DNA from 2 places in the Streptomyces gamaensis genome. Region 1 is predicted to be linked to the other one. Evidence: riboswitches for the same ligand, from Rfam matches in the RefSeq annotation. Region 1 holds a riboswitch; the other holds the start of a gene.

The links. A riboswitch is a leader RNA that binds a small molecule or an ion and turns the genes downstream of it on or off. The one in region 1 is predicted to bind thiamine pyrophosphate.
Region 2: another riboswitch for thiamine pyrophosphate. It lies ahead of ACFP1Z_RS13195 (thiamine ABC transporter substrate-binding protein); the one in region 1 lies ahead of thiO (glycine oxidase ThiO).

Annotation. Positions count from the first base shown of each region.
Region 1 covers NZ_JBHSPB010000015.1:179,813-188,993, reverse strand. The annotation lists gene ACFP1Z_RS23670 (sulfite oxidase-like oxidoreductase) at 1-311, shown strand, start outside; gene ACFP1Z_RS23665 (deoxyribonuclease IV) at 342-1,241, opposite strand; gene pknB (Stk1 family PASTA domain-containing Ser/Thr kinase) at 1,244-3,196, opposite strand; gene ACFP1Z_RS23655 (thiazole synthase) at 3,265-4,068, opposite strand; gene thiS (sulfur carrier protein ThiS) at 4,078-4,317, opposite strand; gene thiO (glycine oxidase ThiO) at 4,314-5,558, opposite strand; TPP riboswitch at 5,556-5,667, opposite strand; gene ACFP1Z_RS23640 (NAD(P)/FAD-dependent oxidoreductase) at 5,822-7,081, shown strand; gene ACFP1Z_RS23635 (Rv2175c family DNA-binding protein) at 7,190-7,555, shown strand; gene thiE (thiamine phosphate synthase) at 7,722-8,375, shown strand; gene metF (methylenetetrahydrofolate reductase [NAD(P)H]) at 8,519-9,181, shown strand, end outside.
Region 2 covers NZ_JBHSPB010000007.1:55,364-64,544, reverse strand. The annotation lists gene rpsB (30S ribosomal protein S2) at 168-1,007, shown strand; gene tsf (translation elongation factor Ts) at 1,109-1,945, shown strand; gene pyrH (UMP kinase) at 2,107-2,886, shown strand; gene frr (ribosome recycling factor) at 3,052-3,609, shown strand; gene ACFP1Z_RS13205 (phosphatidate cytidylyltransferase) at 3,609-4,703, shown strand; gene rlmN (dual-specificity RNA methyltransferase RlmN) at 4,867-5,979, shown strand; TPP riboswitch at 6,043-6,150, shown strand; gene ACFP1Z_RS13195 (thiamine ABC transporter substrate-binding protein) at 6,146-7,237, shown strand; gene ACFP1Z_RS13190 (ABC transporter permease) at 7,309-8,916, shown strand; gene ACFP1Z_RS13185 (ABC transporter ATP-binding protein) at 8,919-9,181, shown strand, end outside.

The DNA.
Region 1 (9,181 bases):
CCCATGTCATGGTGTGGGCCGAATACGGATTCAGCTCGAATCTCCGGCTTTCCGACCTCGCCGCCGAGCAGAGCCTTTTCGCCACGCACAAGGACGGCGAGCCGCTCACCGCCGAGCACGGATTCCCGGTCCGGCTCGTCGTGCCGCACCTGTACGCCTGGAAAGGCCCGAAATGGGTGCGCGGCCTGGAGTACATGACCGCCGACCGCCGGGGCTTCTGGGAGGAGCGCGGCTACCACAACATCGGTGACCCCTGGCGCGAACAGCGCTACTCCTACCAGGAACGGCCCGGCGACGGCCCCGAGCTCTAGGCCCGGTCGCCGAGAGGGCCCGGCCCCCGCTCAGACCCCGCCCGTCTCCCGCAGCGCCTTCAGCCGTGCCACGTCCGCCGCGTGCCCCCCGGGGCCGCCCGGCGTCTCGATCGTCAGCGGCACGCCCGCCGTCGCCGGGTGGCCGAACAGCTCCGCGAAGGGAGCGGCGCCGATGTGGCCGGAACCGATGTTCTCGTGCCGGTCCTTGTGGGCACCCGCCACGTCCTTGGAGTCATTGGCGTGGATCAGCTTCAGCCGGCCCTCGCCCGTGACCGCGACCAGTTCGTCGAGCGCCGCCTTCGTCCCGCCGGGCGCCGCCAGGTCGTGCCCCGCCGCGAAGACGTGACAGGTGTCCAGGCACACCCCCAGCTTCGGATGGTGCTCCAGCGCCGCGAAGTACGGGCCGAGGTCGCCGATCAGCGAGCACAGCGAGGACCCCTGCCCGGCGGTCGGCTCCAGCAGCAGATCCGGGTCGTCCTCGTGGACCAGCTCCGCCAGCAGCGGCAGCAGCCGCTCGTGGACCTGCGCCAGCGCCGCCTCGCGCGGCCGGCCGCCCGTCGCCGAGCCCGTGTGCACCACGACGCCCCGCGCCCCGATCTCCCGCCCCCGGCGCAGCGAGTGCCGCAGCGAGACGACGGACCGCTCGACCGTCTCCGGGGTGTGCGAACCGAAGTTGATCAGGTAGGGGGCGTGCACCCAGACCGGCAGGTCCTCCGCCTCGCACGCGGCACGGAACTCCTCGTCCTGCCGGGGGTCGCCGGGCCCCGTGGCCCAGCCGCGCGGATTGGCCACGAAGACCTGCACGGTCTCGGCGCCCATCGCGCGCGCGTACGGCAGCCCGGTACGGGCCAGTCCGCCGGCGACCGGGATGTGCCCGCCGACCGGATTGCGCCCGCGCCCGCCCGGCCGTGTCCTGCTGTCTGCCGCCATGGTCAGAAGCCGCCCTTGAGCTTGATGGTGATGGTGTCGCCCTTCGCGGCCTGCTCCCCGCCCTTGACGGACTGGCTCTCCACCGAGTCCTGCGGGAAGAAGAACGGCTTCTCCACCCGCACCCCGAAGCCCGCCTCCGTCAGCGCCCTGCGGGCGTCGGCCTCGCTGCGCCCGGTGACGTCCGGGACCGTGAGCATCTCCTTGCCCTTGGAGACCGTGAGGGTGACCGTGTCGCCCTTCGCGAGCTTGGTACCGGTGCCCGGCGACTGCTGGGCCACCGCGCCCTTGGGCACGTCCGAGTAGACCTGGGCGTCGGAGACCTGCGCCTTCAGCCCCAGGGCCGCCAGGGCGGACGTCGCGTCGGCGACCTGGCGGCCGGAGAGGTCCGGGACGTCCAGCGGCGCGCCCTTGCTCACGGTCAGCGCCACCGCCGAGCCCGGCCGCCGCTGCTCGCCCGGCCTCGGGTCGGTGGCCAGCACCGAGCCCTGCGCGGTCTCGCCGCTGAACTGCTGGGCCACGTCGCCGACGACGAGCCCCGCCTTCTCGACGCGCCGCTTCGCCTCGTCCAGGGGCATACCGGTCACATTGGGGACCTCGGCCCGCTCCGGGCCCTTGGAGACGACGATCCGCACCTTGCCGTTGCTGCGGATGCGCTCGCCCGGTTTGGGATCGGAGACCGCGACCCGGCCGCGCTCGACGACGTCGTTGTACGCCTCGTCCGCCGTCACCCCCAGCCCCGCCCTGCCCAGCTCCTGCTCCGCCTTCTCCCGCGTCATGTCGAGCACCGCCGGGACGGTGGTGAACTGGCCCGCGTTGATGTACCAGACGCCGGTGCCGATCAGGACGGCCAGCAGCGCGCCCAGGACCACCAGCAGCCGCCGCGAGGGCCGGTACCCCCCGGCGGGACGCCTGCCGCGCGGCCCGCCGGGCGGCGGGGCGTCAGGACGCTCCAGGACGGTCGTCCGGTTCAGCTCCTCCCCGGCGGGGGCGGCCGCCGGAGGCAGCGGCTGCGCCACCGCGCGGCGCGGCAGCACGCTCGTACGGTCCTCCGAACCCCGGTGCTCCGAGGGCTCCTTGGCCCGCGGCGGCACCGCGTCCAGCTGCGCGTCCGTCAACTCCCCGCGCGCCGCGCGCAGTTGTCCCAGCAGCGCGACCGCGTCGGCGGGACGGGCGTCCGGCTCGCGGGCGGTGGCGGCGGCCACCAGCGCGTCCAGCGCGGGGGCCAGCCCCGGGACGGCGGCCGAGGGCGCGGGCACGTCCTCGTTCAGATGCTGGTAGAGCACCTGCGCCGGAGTGCTGCCGCCGTGCGGCTTGGCGCCGGTGACCATCTCGTACAGCACGACACCGCACGCGTAGACGTCCACCCGCTGGTCCGCCGTGCCCTGCTCCAGCTGCTCGGGGGCCAGGTACGAGACCGTGCCGAGCAGCGGGCCGCTCGACGAGGTCGTCGCGGTGTCCACCGTGCGCGCCAGCCCGAAGTCGGCGACCTTCACCCGGCCGTCGTCGCCGATCAGCACGTTCTCCGGCTTCATGTCGCGGTGGACCAGCCCCGCCCGGTGGGCCGCGCCCAGCGCCGCCAGCACCGGCTCGGCGATGTCGAGCGCGGCGCGCGGCCGCAGCGCCCCGCGCTCGCGCAGCACGTCGCGCAGGGTGCACCCGGGCACGTACTCCATCGCCAGGTACACATAGCCGCCGTCGGCGCCCTGGTCGAAGACGCCCACCACGTTGGGATGGTCGAGCCGTGCCGCCGACTTCGCCTCCCGGATGAAGCGCTCCACGAACGCGGCGTCCGCCGCCAGCGCCGGGTGCATCACCTTCACCGCGAGCACCCGGTCGAGCCGGGTGTCCACGGCACGGTAGACCGTGGCCATCCCGCCGACGGCGATGCGCGCCTCGATCCGGTAGCGGCCGTCGAGCTCGAACCCGATCAACGGGTCCCGCAGGGTCGTATCCACGACATACGAGTCTACGAGCCGCGTACGGACGTCCCGCCGCCCCGGCCGCCCGGGGCCGCGCGGGGACGCTATGCCGAGCGGAACGCCGGACGCTCCGGGTCCAGCCGCGCGATCCCGCCCGTCGGCGAGGACGCCTCGGCGAAGTGGCGGCGCGGGATGCGCCCGGCCCGGTACGCCAGCCGGCCGCCCTCGACCGCGTGCTTCATCGCCTCCGCCATCAGCACCGGCTCCCGGGCCCGGGTGACCGCCGAGGCGAGCATGACCGCCGAGCAGCCCAGCTCCATCGCCAGCGCCGCGTCGGAGGCGGTGCCGGCCCCCGCGTCCAGGATCACCGGCACCCCCGCCCGCTCGGTGATCAGCTGGAAGTTGTGCGGGTTGCGGATACCGAGACCGGAACCGATGGGCGAACCCAGCGGCATGATCGCGGCACAGCCCGCGTCCTCCAGCCGCCGCGCGAGGACGGGGTCGTCGTTGGTGTACGGCAGCACCGTGAAGCCGTCGTCCACCAGGATCTCCGCCGCGTCCAGCAGCTCGACCGGGTCGGGCAGCAGGGTGCGCTCGTCCGCGATCACCTCCAGTTTGATCCAGTCGGTGCCCAGGGCCTCGCGGGCCAGCCGCGCGGTGAGGACCGCCTCCCCGGCGGTGAAACACCCCGCCGTGTTCGGCAGCACCCGGATGCCGTGCTTGCGCAGCACGGACAGCACCGAGCCGCGGACGTTCGCGTCCAGCCGGCGCATCGCGACCGTGGTCAGCTCCGTGCCGGAGGCCAGCAGCGCGCGCTCCAGCACATCGAGACTGGGCGCGCCGCCCGTCCCCATGATCAGCCGGGAGGAGAGGGAGACCCCGGCGACGGTGAACAGATCGTCTGCCATCTGCGCTGATCAGCCCCCCTGCACCGCGGTGAGCACCTCGACGCGGTCGCCGTCGCCGAGCCGGGTGGCGGGCCACTGGCCGCGCGGCACCACGGCCTCGTTCACGGCGGCGGCGACCCCGCCGCGCGCGTCGGTCAGGGAAGCGACGAGCCCGTCGAGCGTCAGGCCCCAGGGGATCTCGCGCAGTTCACCGTTGACACTGATACCGACGAGGGCATCGAGCGAGTCGGTCGGATCGATGGGGTTCATCGGGGCAGCTCCTGCAGCGCGTTCAGGTGAGGGTGGGAGAAACGACGGGGGGAGAACGGGCGGGCCTCCTCGGGCAGCCGGCCCCGCGTGAGCGCCTCGGCCATCACCTCGCCCGTCAGCGGGGCGAGCAGCACCCCGTTGCGGTAGTGGCCGGTCGCCGTGTGCAGACCGGGCAGCTCGGTCGGCCCGAGCAGCGGGAAGTTGTCGGGCGAGCCCGGGCGCAGCCCGGCGCGGGCCTCCAGCAGCGGCAGCTCGGTGATGCCGGGCACCAGCTCGTGCGCGTCGCGCAGCAGCTCGTAGACACCGCCCGCGGTCACGCCGGTGTCCCAGCCCAGCTCCTCGGTGGTGGCGCCGACGACGAGCTCGCCGTTCTCGCGCGGCACCAGGTAGACGGGGCCGCCGCGCACCAGTGCCCGTACGGTCCGGGACAGGAACAGCGCGTACTCGCGCGGCACCCGCAGCCGCAGCACCTGGCCCTTGACCGGGCGCACCGGCGGCAGCACCTGCTCGGGCACGCCCGCGAGAGCGCCGCTGTGCGCGCCCGCCGCCAGCACGGTCTGCCCGGCGTGCACGCGGCTGCCGTCGGCGAGTTCGGCGCCCGTCGCCCGGTCGCGGGAGACCAGCAGCCGCACCGCCTCGGAGCGCAGGAAGGCAACTCCCGCCCGCTCACAGGCGATCAGCAGGGCGCGCAGCAGTCTGCGGGGATCGGTCTGATGGTCGCCGTCGGCGCGCAGGCCCCCGCACACGCCCGGCGCGAGCATGGGCTCCAGCCGCCGGCACTCGCGCCCCGTGAGCCACTGCAACTCCAGGCCGCTGCGCTGCTGCAACGCGTGCAACTCCCGCAACTGCGCCCGGTCGTCGGCGTCCAGCGCGACCGCCAGCGTGCCGCACGCGCGATAGCCGGTGTCCTGGCCGCTGGCCTCCTCCAGCTCGGCGGTGAACGCGGGGTAGCGGCGCGCCGAGGAGAGGTTGAGGGCGAACAACGCCTCCTCCCCGTAGTGCAGTTCGGTCACCGCGGCCAGCATTCCGGCGGCGACCTGCCCCGCTCCGCCGCCCGGCCGCGGGTCGGCGACCGCCACGGACAGCCCCCGCTGGGCCGTCCGCCACGCGGTGACCAGCCCGATGACACCACCGCCGACGACGAGGACGTCGCAGCCGGCCCGGGTGACGGACGGCGCGGGTGACGGCGCCCCCGCGGGCGGTGGTTCTGCTTCCGGCACGTGCGATTCCGACGCGTGCATGGGCGTCCAGCCCCTCCCTTCGCCGGCATGACCCGGATCAGGTTCGTACGGTCGGAGGCCGTCCAGCCTCCCTCTCAGCCCGGTCGTCCGGGCTCCCGCGAGTGCTTTGCGGTGGCCACACTAGTACGCGCCGCGAGACCACCGGAAGGCCGGATATGCCACTGGCGGGCGCCGCCCGGCGCCCGGGGCGGCGTGACGCTGTGTCCGAGGTCTCGTGACACAGTGCTGCGGCGCGGCCCGGCCACCGCCCTAGAGTTGACCGGGTGAGCGAGCACGAGCAGACGCAATCATCGGGCGCGAGGACCGGCGAGCAGGCCGGCGGGAAGACCGTGGTCGTCGTCGGCGCCGGAATGGCCGGCGTACAGACCGCCGTCGCCCTGCGCGAGCAGGGCTGGGCCGGCCGCATCCTGTTGCTGGGCGCCGAACGCCACCAGCCCTACGACCGGCCGCCGCTGTCCAAGGCCGTGCTGCTGGGCAAGGCCGAAGGCTCCGCGTTCGAGGTGGACTTCGCCTCCCTCGGCATAGACCTCCGGCTGAGCTGCGAGGTCACCGGGCTGCGGGCCGGGGAGCACGTCCTGGACACCACCGCCGGACCCGTCCCCTACGACGTGCTGGTCATCGCCACCGGCGCCGACCCCGTCGCGCTGCCCGGCAGTGAGGGCGTGCCCGGCGTGCACCTGCTGCGCACCCTCGACGACGCCGAGCGGCTGCGCCCCGTGCTCACCGAGCAGCACGAGATCGTCGCGGTCGGCGCGGGCTGGATCGGCGCCGAGTTCGCCACCGCCGCCCGCGAGGCGGGCTGCCGGGTCACCGTCGTCGAGGCGGCCGACCGGCCGCTCGCCGGAGCCCTGCCCGCCGAGGTCGCCGCCCACATGGCCAGGTGGTACACCGACGCCGGCGCACGGCTGCTGACGGGGGCGCGCGTGGCGGCCATCGAGCCGGGCGCAGTGGTGCTCGACGACGGTACACGGCTGCCCGCGGGCGCCGTCGTCGTGGGCATCGGCGCGCGCCCCGCGACCCAGTGGCTCGTCGGCTCGGGCATCGAACTCGCCGAGGACCGTTCCGTCGCCGCCGACGAACGGCTGCGCTCCTCCCTGCCCGACGTCTACGCCGTCGGCGACTGCGCTTCCTTCCCCTCCGCCCGCTACGGGGTGCGCCTGCTGGTGCACCACTGGGACAACGCCGTACAGGGCCCGCGCACGGTGGCCGGGAACATCGTGCACGGCCCGGCCGAGGGCCCCGTCTACGACCCGGTGCCCTACTTCTGGTCCGAGCAGTTCGGCCGCTTCGTGCAGTACGCGGGCCACCACGACGACGCGACCGACGAACTGCTGTGGCGCGGCGACCCGCGGAGCACGGCCTGGACGGTGTGCTGGCTGCGCGACGGCGTCCTCGTCGCGCTGCTCGCCGTCGGCCGGCCCCGCGACCTGGCGCAGGGCCGCAAGCTCATCGAGCGCGGCGCGGTCCTGGACCGCGCCAGGGCCGCGGACGCCTCCGTCCCCCTGAAGGCTGCGGTGCTCTGAGCGACACCGCCTCCGGAGGGACTCCGGACACACCCGTCCCGGCGGTACCGGCCCCGGGTCGGGTCAACCCGGCTACCGGCTGTCAGTCCCGGATGGCAGGCTTGTCCCGTGACCGAGATTGACGCAAAGACCGATGGCCTCGTCCCCGCCTGGCTCACCCTTCCCGATGTCGCCGAAAAGCTCGGCGTCGAGGTGACCCGCGTGCGGCAGCTGGTCAAGGAGGGCCAGCTGATCGCCGTGCGGCGGGGTGAGAACCGCGTGCTCCAGGTGCCCGCCGCCTTCATCGGCGAGGGCAAGGTCGTCAAGGGCCTGGCCGGGACGCTGACGCTGCTGAAGGACGACGGCTTCAGCGACGAGGAGATGCTGGAGTGGCTCTTCACGCCGGACGACACCCTGCCCGGCACCCCGGCGGACGCGCTGCGCGGCGACCGCGGCACGGAGGTGAAGCGCCGCGCCCAGGCGCTCGCCGTCTGACCCGCTGACGACCACCTCCCGGCAGCCGTGCCCGCGGCTGCCCGGGAGGCGCGCGCACCGGGACCACGAACACCGAAGCAATCACCGCGACACACCGCGGCACACTGTCCGGCGTACGGGCGCGCCCCGCGCCCGTACGCCGCCGACCTGGGGGGGAAGACACCCGATGCCCGTCACCGCACGCGAGCGGCTGGCCGACGCCCGGCTGTACCTGTGCACCGATGCCCGCAAGCGCCAGGGCGACCTGCCGGAGTTCCTGGACGCGGTCCTCGCCGCCGGGGTCGACATCGTGCAGCTGCGCGACAAGGGCATGGAGGCGGGGGAGGAGCTGGAGCACCTGGAGGTGTTCGCCGAGGCCGCCCGCCGCCACGGCAGGCTGCTGGCCGTCAACGACCGGGCGGACGTCGCGCACGCCGCCGGCTCCGACGTGCTGCACCTGGGCCAGGGCGACCTGCCCGTGCCCGCGGCCCGCCGGATCCTCGGCGACGACGTGCTCATCGGGCGCTCCACGCACGCCGAGTCCGAGGTCGACGCCGCGATCGCCGAGCCCGGCGTGGACTACTTCTGCACCGGCCCGTGCTGGCCGACCCCCACGAAGCCGGGCCGCCACGCGCCGGGCCTGCCCCTCGTGCGCCACGCTGCCGCCCGCGAGCCCGGGCGCCCGTGGTTCGCCATCGGCGGGATCGACGCGGGCAATCTGGAGCAGGTGCTCGACGCCGGCGCCCGCCGCGTCGTCGTGGTCCGCGCGATCACCGAGGCGGACGACCCGGCCGAGGCCGCCGCCCGGCTCGCGGAGCGGATACGCGCTTACGGGCAGTAGCGGCCGCGGCGAGGCGCGGGGCAGGCCCGCAGCACGGGCCCGCGCCAGCGAATCGTCAGGAATCTGACCAGGTCAGGGGGCGAAACGGGCAATTCCCAAAACGGGCTTGGGAGACCCGGCGAACGCGGGTTAACTTGCCGGGTATGGCCCTTGGTACAGCCTCCACCAGGACGGATCACGCGCGCACCGTGCGTGAGCTGCTCGCTTCCGGCGAGCGGTCGTATTCCTTCGAGTTCGCGGCACCGAAGTCCGAGAAGGGGGAGCGCGTCCTGTGGGACGCCATCCGCCGGATCGAGGCTGTCGCCCCCACCTTCGTGTCCGTGACCTACGGCGCGGGGGGCTCCTCCCGCGAAGGCACCGTGCGGGCGACGGAGCGGATCGCCACCGACACCACCCTGACCCCAGTCGCCCATCTGACGGCCGTCAACCACTCGCGAGCCGAACTGCGCAACGTCATCGGCCAGTACGCGGACGTCGGCATCCGCAACATGCTCGCCCTGCGCGGAGACCCGCCGGGCGACCCCATGGGGGAGTGGGTGCGCCACCCCGAGGGCATCGACTACGCCGTCGAACTGGTCAGCCTCATCAAGGAGTCCGGCGACTTCTGCGTCGGCGTCGCCGCCTTTCCCGAGATGCACCCGCGCTCCACGGACTGGGACGCCGACATCCGGCACTTCGTGGACAAGTGCCGGGCCGGCGCCGACTTCGCCATCACCCAGATGTTCTTCTACGCGGAGGACTACCTGCGGCTGCGCGACAGGGTCGCGGCGGCCGGCTGCGAGACCCCGATCATCCCGGAGATCATG
Region 2 (9,181 bases), on a different contig from region 1:
CCCCGCCGCCGGTGCTTTCGTCCCTCCTCGGGCAGCCCGGTGGCCGTGCCTCTCGGTCCGCGGAAAGGTTCCTCGCAAGGGCACCCTCCACGGCAGGCGCGCCGGGGCGTCAGGAGCGGCGGCCACCCGGCCGTCGTCACGAACCGAGTATTTCAAGGAGCGCGGCCATGGCCGTCGTCACGATGCGGGAGCTGCTGGAGAGCGGCGTCCACTTCGGTCACCAGACCCGTCGTTGGAACCCGAAGATGAAGCGTTTCATCTTCACGGAGCGCAACGGCATCTACATCATCGACCTGCTGCAGTCGCTGTCCTACATCGACCGCGCCTACGAGTTCGTGAAGGAGACCGTCGCGCACGGCGGTTCCATCATGTTCGTCGGCACGAAGAAGCAGGCCCAGGAGGCCATCGCCGAGCAGGCGACCCGCGTCGGCATGCCCTACGTCAACCAGCGCTGGCTGGGCGGCATGCTCACCAACTTCTCGACCGTCTACAAGCGCCTGCAGCGCCTGAAGGAGCTCGAGCTCATCGACTTCGAGGATGTGGCCGCCTCCGGCCTCACCAAGAAGGAGCTCCTGGTCCTCTCCCGCGAGAAGGCCAAGCTGGAGAAGACCCTCGGCGGTATCCGCGAGATGCAGAAGGTGCCGAGCGCCATCTGGGTCGTGGACACCAAGAAGGAGCACATCGCCGTCGGTGAGGCGCGCAAGCTCAAGATCCCGGTCGTCGCGATCCTCGACACCAACTGCGACCCCGACGAGGTCGACTACAAGATCCCGGGCAACGACGACGCGATCCGCTCCGTCACCCTGCTCACCCGTGTGATCGCCGACGCCGTCGCCGAGGGCCTCATCGCCCGCTCCGGTGCCGCCGGTGAGGGCAAGGGCGAGAAGGCCGCCGGCGAGCCGCTCGCCGAGTGGGAGCGCGACCTGCTCGAGGGCGAGAAGAAGGCCGACGAGAAGCCGGCCGAGGCCGCTGCCGAGGCTCCGGCCGCGGACGCCGAGCAGGCCTGACAATTCACGTCGCGGTAGTCGACGGCGGGGGCCGGTGCAGCAGCACCGCCCCCGCCGTGCACCCGTAGTCACGAACGACTTTCGAGGAAGATTCACAGACCATGGCGAACTTCACCGCCGCTGACGTCAAGAAGCTCCGCGAGCTCACCGGCGCCGGCATGATGGACTGCAAGAAGGCGCTGACCGAGGCCGAGGGCGACCTGGACAAGGCCGTCGAGATCGTCCGCGTCAAGGGCCTGAAGGGCGTGGCCAAGCGCGAGAGCCGCACCACCGAGAACGGTGCCGTCGTCTCCGTGATCGCCGAGGACAACGCCTCCGGCGTGATCCTTGAGCTCAAGTGCGAGACCGACTTCGTCGCCAAGGGCGAGAAGTTCCTGGCCGTCGCCGACGCGCTCGCCGCCCACGTCGCCAAGACCGCTCCGGCCGACGCCGAGGCCCTGATGGCCTCCGAGATCGAGCCCGGCAAGACCGTGCAGGCCTTCGTGGACGAGGCCAACGCGACCCTCGGCGAGAAGATCGTCGTGGACCGCTTCGCCCGCTTCGCCGACGGCTACGTCGCTGTCTACATGCACCGCACGGCCGCCGACCTGCCGCCGCAGGTCGCCGTCCTCGTCGAGCTCGACAAGGAGAACGCCGAGGTCGCCAAGGACGTCGCGCAGCACATCGCCGCGTTCGCCCCGAAGTTCGTCTCCCGCGCGGACATCCCGGCCGACCTCCTGGACAACGAGCGTCGCGTCGCCGAGGCGACCGCCCGCGAGGAGGGCAAGCCCGAGGCCGCCCTGCCGAAGATCGTCGAGGGTCGTGTCACGGGCTTCGTCAAGGAGAACGCCGTGCTGGAGCAGGCGTTCGCCAAGGACAGCAAGAAGACCGTCCAGAAGGTCCTCGACGAGGCCGGTGTCACGCTGAAGCGCTTCGCGCGCATCCGCGTCGGCGCCTGAGTCGTCAGCAGGGCAGCGAAAGACCTGCGACCCGCTAGGGTCGTACGCAGCCGGCCCGTCACCGGTCGGCCGCTGATGTGACGAGGAGGCCATTGCCGCACAGGGATCTCACAGGACCCACCGGCAATGGCCTTCTTCGTATGTGCACGAGGAGATCTCCAATGAACCAGGGTGCTGACGCCGCGCAGGCCGCCGACGACAAGAGCGCTCACCACGGCGGACGCCGCCGCTTCCTGCTGAAACTGTCCGGCGAGGCCTTCGCCGGCGGCGGGGGGCTCGGTGTCGACCCCGATGTCGTGCACGCCATCGCCCGGGAGATCGCCGCGGTCGTCCGCGAGGGCTACGAGATCGCGGTCGTCATCGGCGGAGGCAACTTCTTCCGCGGCGCCGAGCTGCAGCAGCGCGGCATGGACCGGGCCCGCTCCGACTACATGGGCATGCTCGGCACCGTGATGAACTCCCTGGCCCTGCAGGACTTCCTGGTCAAGGAGGGCATCGAGACCCGGGTGCAGACCGGGATCACCATGGGCCAGGTCGCCGAGCCCTTCATCCCGCTGCGCGCGGTGCGGCACCTGGAGAAGGGCCGTGTCGTGATCTTCGGCGCGGGCATGGGCATGCCCTACTTCTCCACCGACACCACCGCCGCCCAGCGTGCTCTGGAGATCCACGCCGAGGCCATCCTCATGGGCAAGAACGGCGTCGACGGGGTCTACGACTCGGACCCGAAGAAGAACCCCGACGCGGTGAAGTTCGACGCCCTGGAGTACAGCGAGGTGCTCGCCCGCGGTCTGAAGGTCGCCGACGCCACCGCCATCAGCCTGTGCATGGACAACAAGCTGCCGATCCTGGTCTTCGAGCTGCTCGCCGAGGGCAACATCGGGCGCGCTGTCAAGGGTGAGAAGATCGGCACGCTCGTGAGCGACCAGAGCACGCGGGACTGACCTCCCGCAGCCCGTCCCGCCGCAGCAGCCGGTGGCGGACGGCAACCCCCGGCCGCGGGAAGACCTCGGCACGGGGATGGACAACCGCCTGCCGGTCGGACACCGTGCAGGAGAAGACGCGCGCAGGGGCGAGGCTCTGCTTACTGATAACACCAGGAGCAAGTGGTGATCGAAGAGATCCTCCTCGAAGCCGAGGAGAAGATGGAGAAGGCCGTTGTGGTCGCCAAGGAGGACTTCGCGGCGATCCGCACCGGGCGTGCGCACCCCGCGATGTTCAACAAGATCGTGGCCGACTACTACGGGGCGCTGACGCCGATCAACCAGCTGGCGTCCTTCTCGGTGCCCGAGCCGCGCATGGCCGTGGTGACGCCCTTCGACAAGAGCGCACTGCGCAATATCGAGCAGGCCATCCGCGACTCCGACCTGGGCGTCAACCCCAGCAACGACGGCAATATCATCCGGGTGACGTTCCCCGAGCTGACCGAGCAGCGCCGCCGTGAGTTCGTGAAGGTCGCCAAGACCAAGGGCGAGGACGCCAAGGTCTCGATCCGTTCCGTGCGCCGCAAGGCCAAGGACGCCCTCGACAAGCTCGTCAAGGACAAGGAGACGGGCGAGGACGAGGTGCGCCGCGCGGAGAAGGAGCTCGACGACCTCACCGCGAAGTACGTCGCGCAGGTGGACGAGCTGCTCAAGCACAAGGAATCCGAGCTCCTAGAGGTCTGATGAACGAGACATCCTGGGGGGCCCCGCCGAGCACCGGGCACCGGTGGCCCGCCGACCGGGGACCGGCCGTATCGGCGGGTCCTGTGCGCGAGAGCGGCGGCGCGGCGCAGACTCGGCCCATGCCCATCGTGCCCGCCGCAGGCGGAGACCAGGACGACCGTGACCAGGGGGCCGCCCGCCTGAGCGGCCCCCTGTTCCGCGATGAACAGGAGCCCGCCATCCGGCCCCAGGAGCCCGCACCGGTGCCCTCGTCCCCCCAGGTGTCCCAGGCCGGGAAGAAGAGCGCCGGCCGCGATCTGCGTGCCGCGATAGGGGTCGGGCTGGGGCTCGGTGCGGTGATCCTCGCCTCGCTGTTCATCTACAAGCCCGTCTTCCTCGGCGTGATCGTGCTCGCCGTCGTCGTCGGGCTGTGGGAGCTGACCTCCCGGCTCGCCGAGCGCAAGGCGATCCGGGCCCCCCTGGTGCCGCTCGCGCTCGGCGGCGCCGCCATGGTCATCGCCGGCTACGCGGCCGGCGCCGAGGGCGCGTGGGTGGCCATGGCCTTCACCGCGCTGGCGGTGCTGCTGTGGCGGATGACCGAGCCGCCCGAGGACTACCTCCGGGATGTCACCGCGGGCATCTTCGCGGCGTTCTACGTACCGTTCCTCGCCACCTTCGTGGCGCTGATGCTCGCGGCGGGCGACGGTGCCTGGCGGGTGCTGACCTTCCTGATCCTGACGGTCGTCAGCGACACCGGCGCGTACGCGGTCGGCTGGAAGTTCGGCCGGCGCAAGCTCGCTCCGCGCATCAGCCCCGGCAAGACCCGTGAGGGGCTCATCGGCGCGGTCGTCTTCGCGATGGTGGCGGGCGCGCTGTGCATGCAGTTCCTCATCGACGGCGGCGCCTGGTGGCAGGGGCTGCTGCTCGGCCTCGCGGTCGCGGCCAGCGCCACCCTCGGCGACCTGGGCGAGTCGATGATCAAGCGGGATCTGGGCATCAAGGACATGGGAGCCCTGCTGCCCGGCCACGGCGGGATCATGGACCGGCTGGACTCGCTGCTGCCGACCGCGCCCGTGGTCTGGCTGCTCATGGTGATCTTCGTCGGCGCGGCCTGACGCGCGCCGGTTACCCTGGAAGGGCTCGCCGCCCACGCGGCGGGCCCTTTTCCGGCCCCGCGGCGGCCGCGGGCCCCGGCCCGGCCCCGCCCGCGCACCGTACGCCCGCGCGGCGTCGGCGCGGAACGCCGCCGTCACCGTCGTCCCCCGAGGAGTCCTGCCCATGGCACCGCCCCAGCCCGGTGTGCTCACGTTCGTCGCGCCGCGCGGTGCCAAGCAGCCCCCGCGCCACCTCGCCGACCTCAGCCCCGCCGAGCGCCGCGAGGCCGTCGCCGCCCTCGGCGAGAAGCCGTTCCGCGCCAAGCAGCTCTCGCAGCACTACTTCGCCCGCTACGCGCACGACCCCGCGCAGTGGACCGACATCCCGGCCGCCGCCCGCGAGAAGCTCGCGGAAGGGCTGCTGCCGGAGCTGATGAGCATCGTGCGGCACATCTCCTGCGACGAGGACACCACCCGCAAGACCCTGTGGCGGCTGCACGACGGCAAGCTCGTCGAGTCCGTCCTGATGCGCTACCCGGACCGGGTCACCATGTGCATCAGCTCGCAGGCGGGCTGCGGCATGAACTGCCCGTTCTGCGCCACCGGCCAGGCCGGCCTGGAGCGCAACCTGTCGACCGCCGAGATCGTGCACCAGATCGTCGACGGGATGCGGGCGCTGCGCGACGGCGAGGTGCCCGGGGGCCCCGCCCGGCTGTCCAACATCGTCTTCATGGGCATGGGCGAACCGCTCGCCAACTACAAGCGCGTCATCGGCGCCATCCGCCGGCTCACCGACCCCGAGCCCGACGGCCTGGGCCTGTCCCAGCGCGGCATCACCGTCTCCACCGTCGGCCTGGTCCCGGCCATGCTGCGGTTCGCCGACGAGGGCCTCAAGTGCCGTCTGGCGGTCTCCCTGCACGCGCCCGACGACGAGCTGCGCGACACCCTCGTGCCGGTCAACACCCGCTGGAAGGTCCGCGAGGTCCTCGACGCGGCCTGGGAGTACGCCGAGAAGTCCGGCCGCCGCGTCTCGATCGAGTACGCGCTGATCCGCGACATCAACGACCAGGCGTGGCGCGGCGACCTGCTCGGCCGGCTGCTCAAGGGCAAGCGCGTCCACGTCAACCTCATCCCGCTCAACCCCACCCCGGGCTCGAAGTGGACCGCCTCCCGGCCGGAGGACGAGCGCGCCTTCGTCGCGGCGATCGCCGCGCACGGCGTGCCCGTGACCGTACGGGACACACGCGGCCAGGAGATCGACGGCGCCTGCGGACAGCTGGCGGCGGCCGAGCGCTGACCGCGCGGGCCCCGCGCCCCGGGGCCCGCCGACCGGCACTGATACGGTGCACTCGCACAAATGAACATCCGACAGGGGAGCGCGCAGAGCGCTGAGAGTGCGGGAACGGCCCGCAGACCCTCAGGACCTGATCCGGGTCATACCGGCGTAGGGAGTCAGCACCATCATGAACACCAGCCTCCGGCGTGCCCTGGGCGCGGCCGCCGCCCTCGCGCTCGGCCTTCCGGCCCTGGCCGCCTGCGGCAGCTCCGGCGGTTCCGCCGCCGGCGACGCCAGGACCGTCACGCTCGTCTCGCACGACTCCTTCAGCGCCTCGGACGCCGTGCTCAAGGAGTTCGAGAAGACCAGCGGCTACACCGTCAAGGTCGTCAAGGGCGGTGACGCCGGAGCGGCCGTCAACCAGGCCGTCCTGTCCAAGGCCCACCCGCAGGGCGACGTCTTCTTCGGCGTCGACAACACCCTGCTCTCCCGCGCCCTGGACAACGGCCTGTTCACGCCCTACGAGGCCCGCGGCCTGGACCGGATCCCCAAGGACCTCCAGGCCGACCCCGAGCACCGGGTGACCCCGGTCGACACCGGCGACATCTGCGTCAACTACGACCGCGCCTACTTCGCCGAACACGGGCTGCAGCCGCCGCGGACCTTCGACGACCTGCTCAAGCCCGAGTACAAGAACCTCCTGGTCACCGAGAACGCCGCCACGTCCTCGCCCGGCCTCGCCTTCCAGCTCGCCACGATCGCCGCGCACGGCGAACAGGGCTGGCAGGACTACTGGAAGCGGCTCAAGGCCAACGGCGTCGAGGTCGTCGACGGCTGGGAGCAGGCGTACAACGACCGCTTCTCCGGCTCCGCCGCGGGGAAGAAGGCGGGCGGCGACCGGCCGCTCGTGGTCTCCTACGCCTCCAGCCCGCCCGTCGAGGTCGTCGGCATGAAGGAGCAGCCCAAGAGCGCCGAGGACGCGCCGACCGGCGTCGCGACCGGTACCTGCTTCCGGCAGACCGAGTTCGCCGGGCTGCTCAAGGGCGCGAAGAACCCCGAGGGCGGCAAGGCACTGCTCGACTTCCTGATCGGGCGCCCCTTCCAGGAGGACATGCCGCTGCAGATGTTCGTGCGGCCCGCCAACCGGGACGCTCAACTGCCCGAGGTGTTCACGAAGTTCGGTGCGCAGGCCGACGCGCCCGCGTCCCTCGCTCCCGACGTGATCGCCAAGAACCGCGACCAGTGGGTCAAGGAATGGTCCTCGCTCGTCCTGAAGTGACCGCCTCGGTACGGCGGTCCGGTCCGCGCGCGGCACCCCGCGCCCGGCGCGCGGCGCTGCGGCTCGGCCTGATGGCCGTGCCGCTCGCCTTCTTCGGCGTCTTCTTCGCCTACCCGGTCAGCGCGATCGTCTCCCGCGGCCTGAAGGCGGACGGACAGTGGCGGTTCGGCCGGATCGGCGAGGTGCTCTCCGACCCCGCGACCGGGCACGTCCTGTGGTTCACCACCTGGCAGGCGCTCGCCTCCACCGCGCTCACGCTGCTGCTCGCGCTCCCCAGCGCGTACGTCTTCGCGCGCTTCGACTTCCCCGCCAAGCGGCTGCTGCGGGCCGTGGTCACCGTCCCGTTCGTGCTGCCGACCGTCGTCGTCGGCTCCGCGTTCCTCGCGCTGCTCGGCCGTGGCGGGCTGCTGGACAGCTGGTGGGGCATCCGCCTGGACACCACGGTGTGGGCGATCCTGCTCGCCCACGTCTTCTTCAACTACGCCGTGGTCGTCCGCACGGTGGGCGGCCTGTGGGAGCGGCTCGACCCGCGCCAGGAGGAGGCCGCGCGCGTACTCGGCGCGAGCCGTTTCGCCGCCTGGCGGCAGGTGACCCTGCCCGCCCTCGCGCCCGCCGTCGCGGCGGCGGCACTGATGGTCTTCCTGTTCTGCTTCACCTCCTTCGGCATCGTGCAGATCCTCGGCGGCCCCCGCTACAGCACCCTGGAAGTGGCCATCTACCAGCAGACCGCGCAACTGCTCGACCTGCCGACGGCGGCGGTGCTCACCCTCGTGCAGTTCGCCGCGGTCGCCGCGCTGCTGGCCGTGCACGCGCGCACCGTACGGCGCCGCGAGTCGGCGCTGCGGCTGGTCGCGCCCGAGCGCACCGCCCGCCGTCCGCGCGGCGCGGCCCAGTGGACGCTGCTGGCCTCGGTACTGGCCGTCGCCGCCCTCCTGGTGCTGCTGCCGCTCGCCGTGCTCGTCCTGCGCTCCTTCGACGGACCGGACGGCTACGGACTCGGCTTCTACCGCGCCCTCGCCTCGGCGGGCGGCGGCACCTTCTCCGTGGCCCCCCTGGAGGCCATCGGCAACTCCCTGTCCTACGCGCTGGCCGCCACCGCCATCGCGCTCGTCGTCGGGGGACTGGCGGCCGCCGCCCTCCGGCACCGCGCGGGCCGCCTGGTGCGGGGCTTCGACGCGCTGCTGATGCTGCCGCTGGGCACCTCCGCCGTCACCGTGGGCTTCGGCTTCCTCATCACCCTCGACGAACCGCCGCTGGACCTGCGGACCTCCTGGATCCTGGTGCCGCTCGCGCAGGCCCTGGTCGGCGTGCCCTTCGTCGTACGGACCATGCTGCCCGTCCTGCGTGCCGTCGAGCCGAGGCTGCGCGAGGCGGCGGCCGTGCTCGGCGCGTCCCCCTGGCGGGCCTGGCGCGAGGTGGATCTGCCGCTGGTGGGCCGGGCGTTGGGGGTCGCGGCGGGCTTCGCCTTCGCCGTGTCGCTGGGCGAGTTCGGGGCGACCGTCTTCATCGCCCGCCCCGACAGCCCCACCCTGCCGGTGGCCGTCTCCCGGCTGCTGGGCCGGGCCGGAGAGCTCAACTACGGGCAGGCGATGGCCCTGAGCACTGTCCTGATGCTGGTGTGCGCGGCAGCCCTGCTGGTGCTGGAGCGCGTACGCGTCGATCGTTCGGGGGAGTTCTAGCGATGTCCTTGCTGAGCCTGGAGAACGTCACCGTCCGCTTCGGCGGCCGTACCGCGCTGGACGGCGTCGACCTGGAGGTCGCCGAGCACGAGCGAGTGTGCGTGCTCGGCCCCAGCGGCAGCGGCAAGTCCACGCTGCTGCGGGTGGTCGCCGGGCTGCAGCGCGTCGACGCCGGCCGGGTGCTGCTCTCCGGCGCCGACCAGAGCGGTGTGCCCGTGCACCGGCGCGAGGTCGGCCTGATGTTCCAGGACCACCAGCTCTTCCC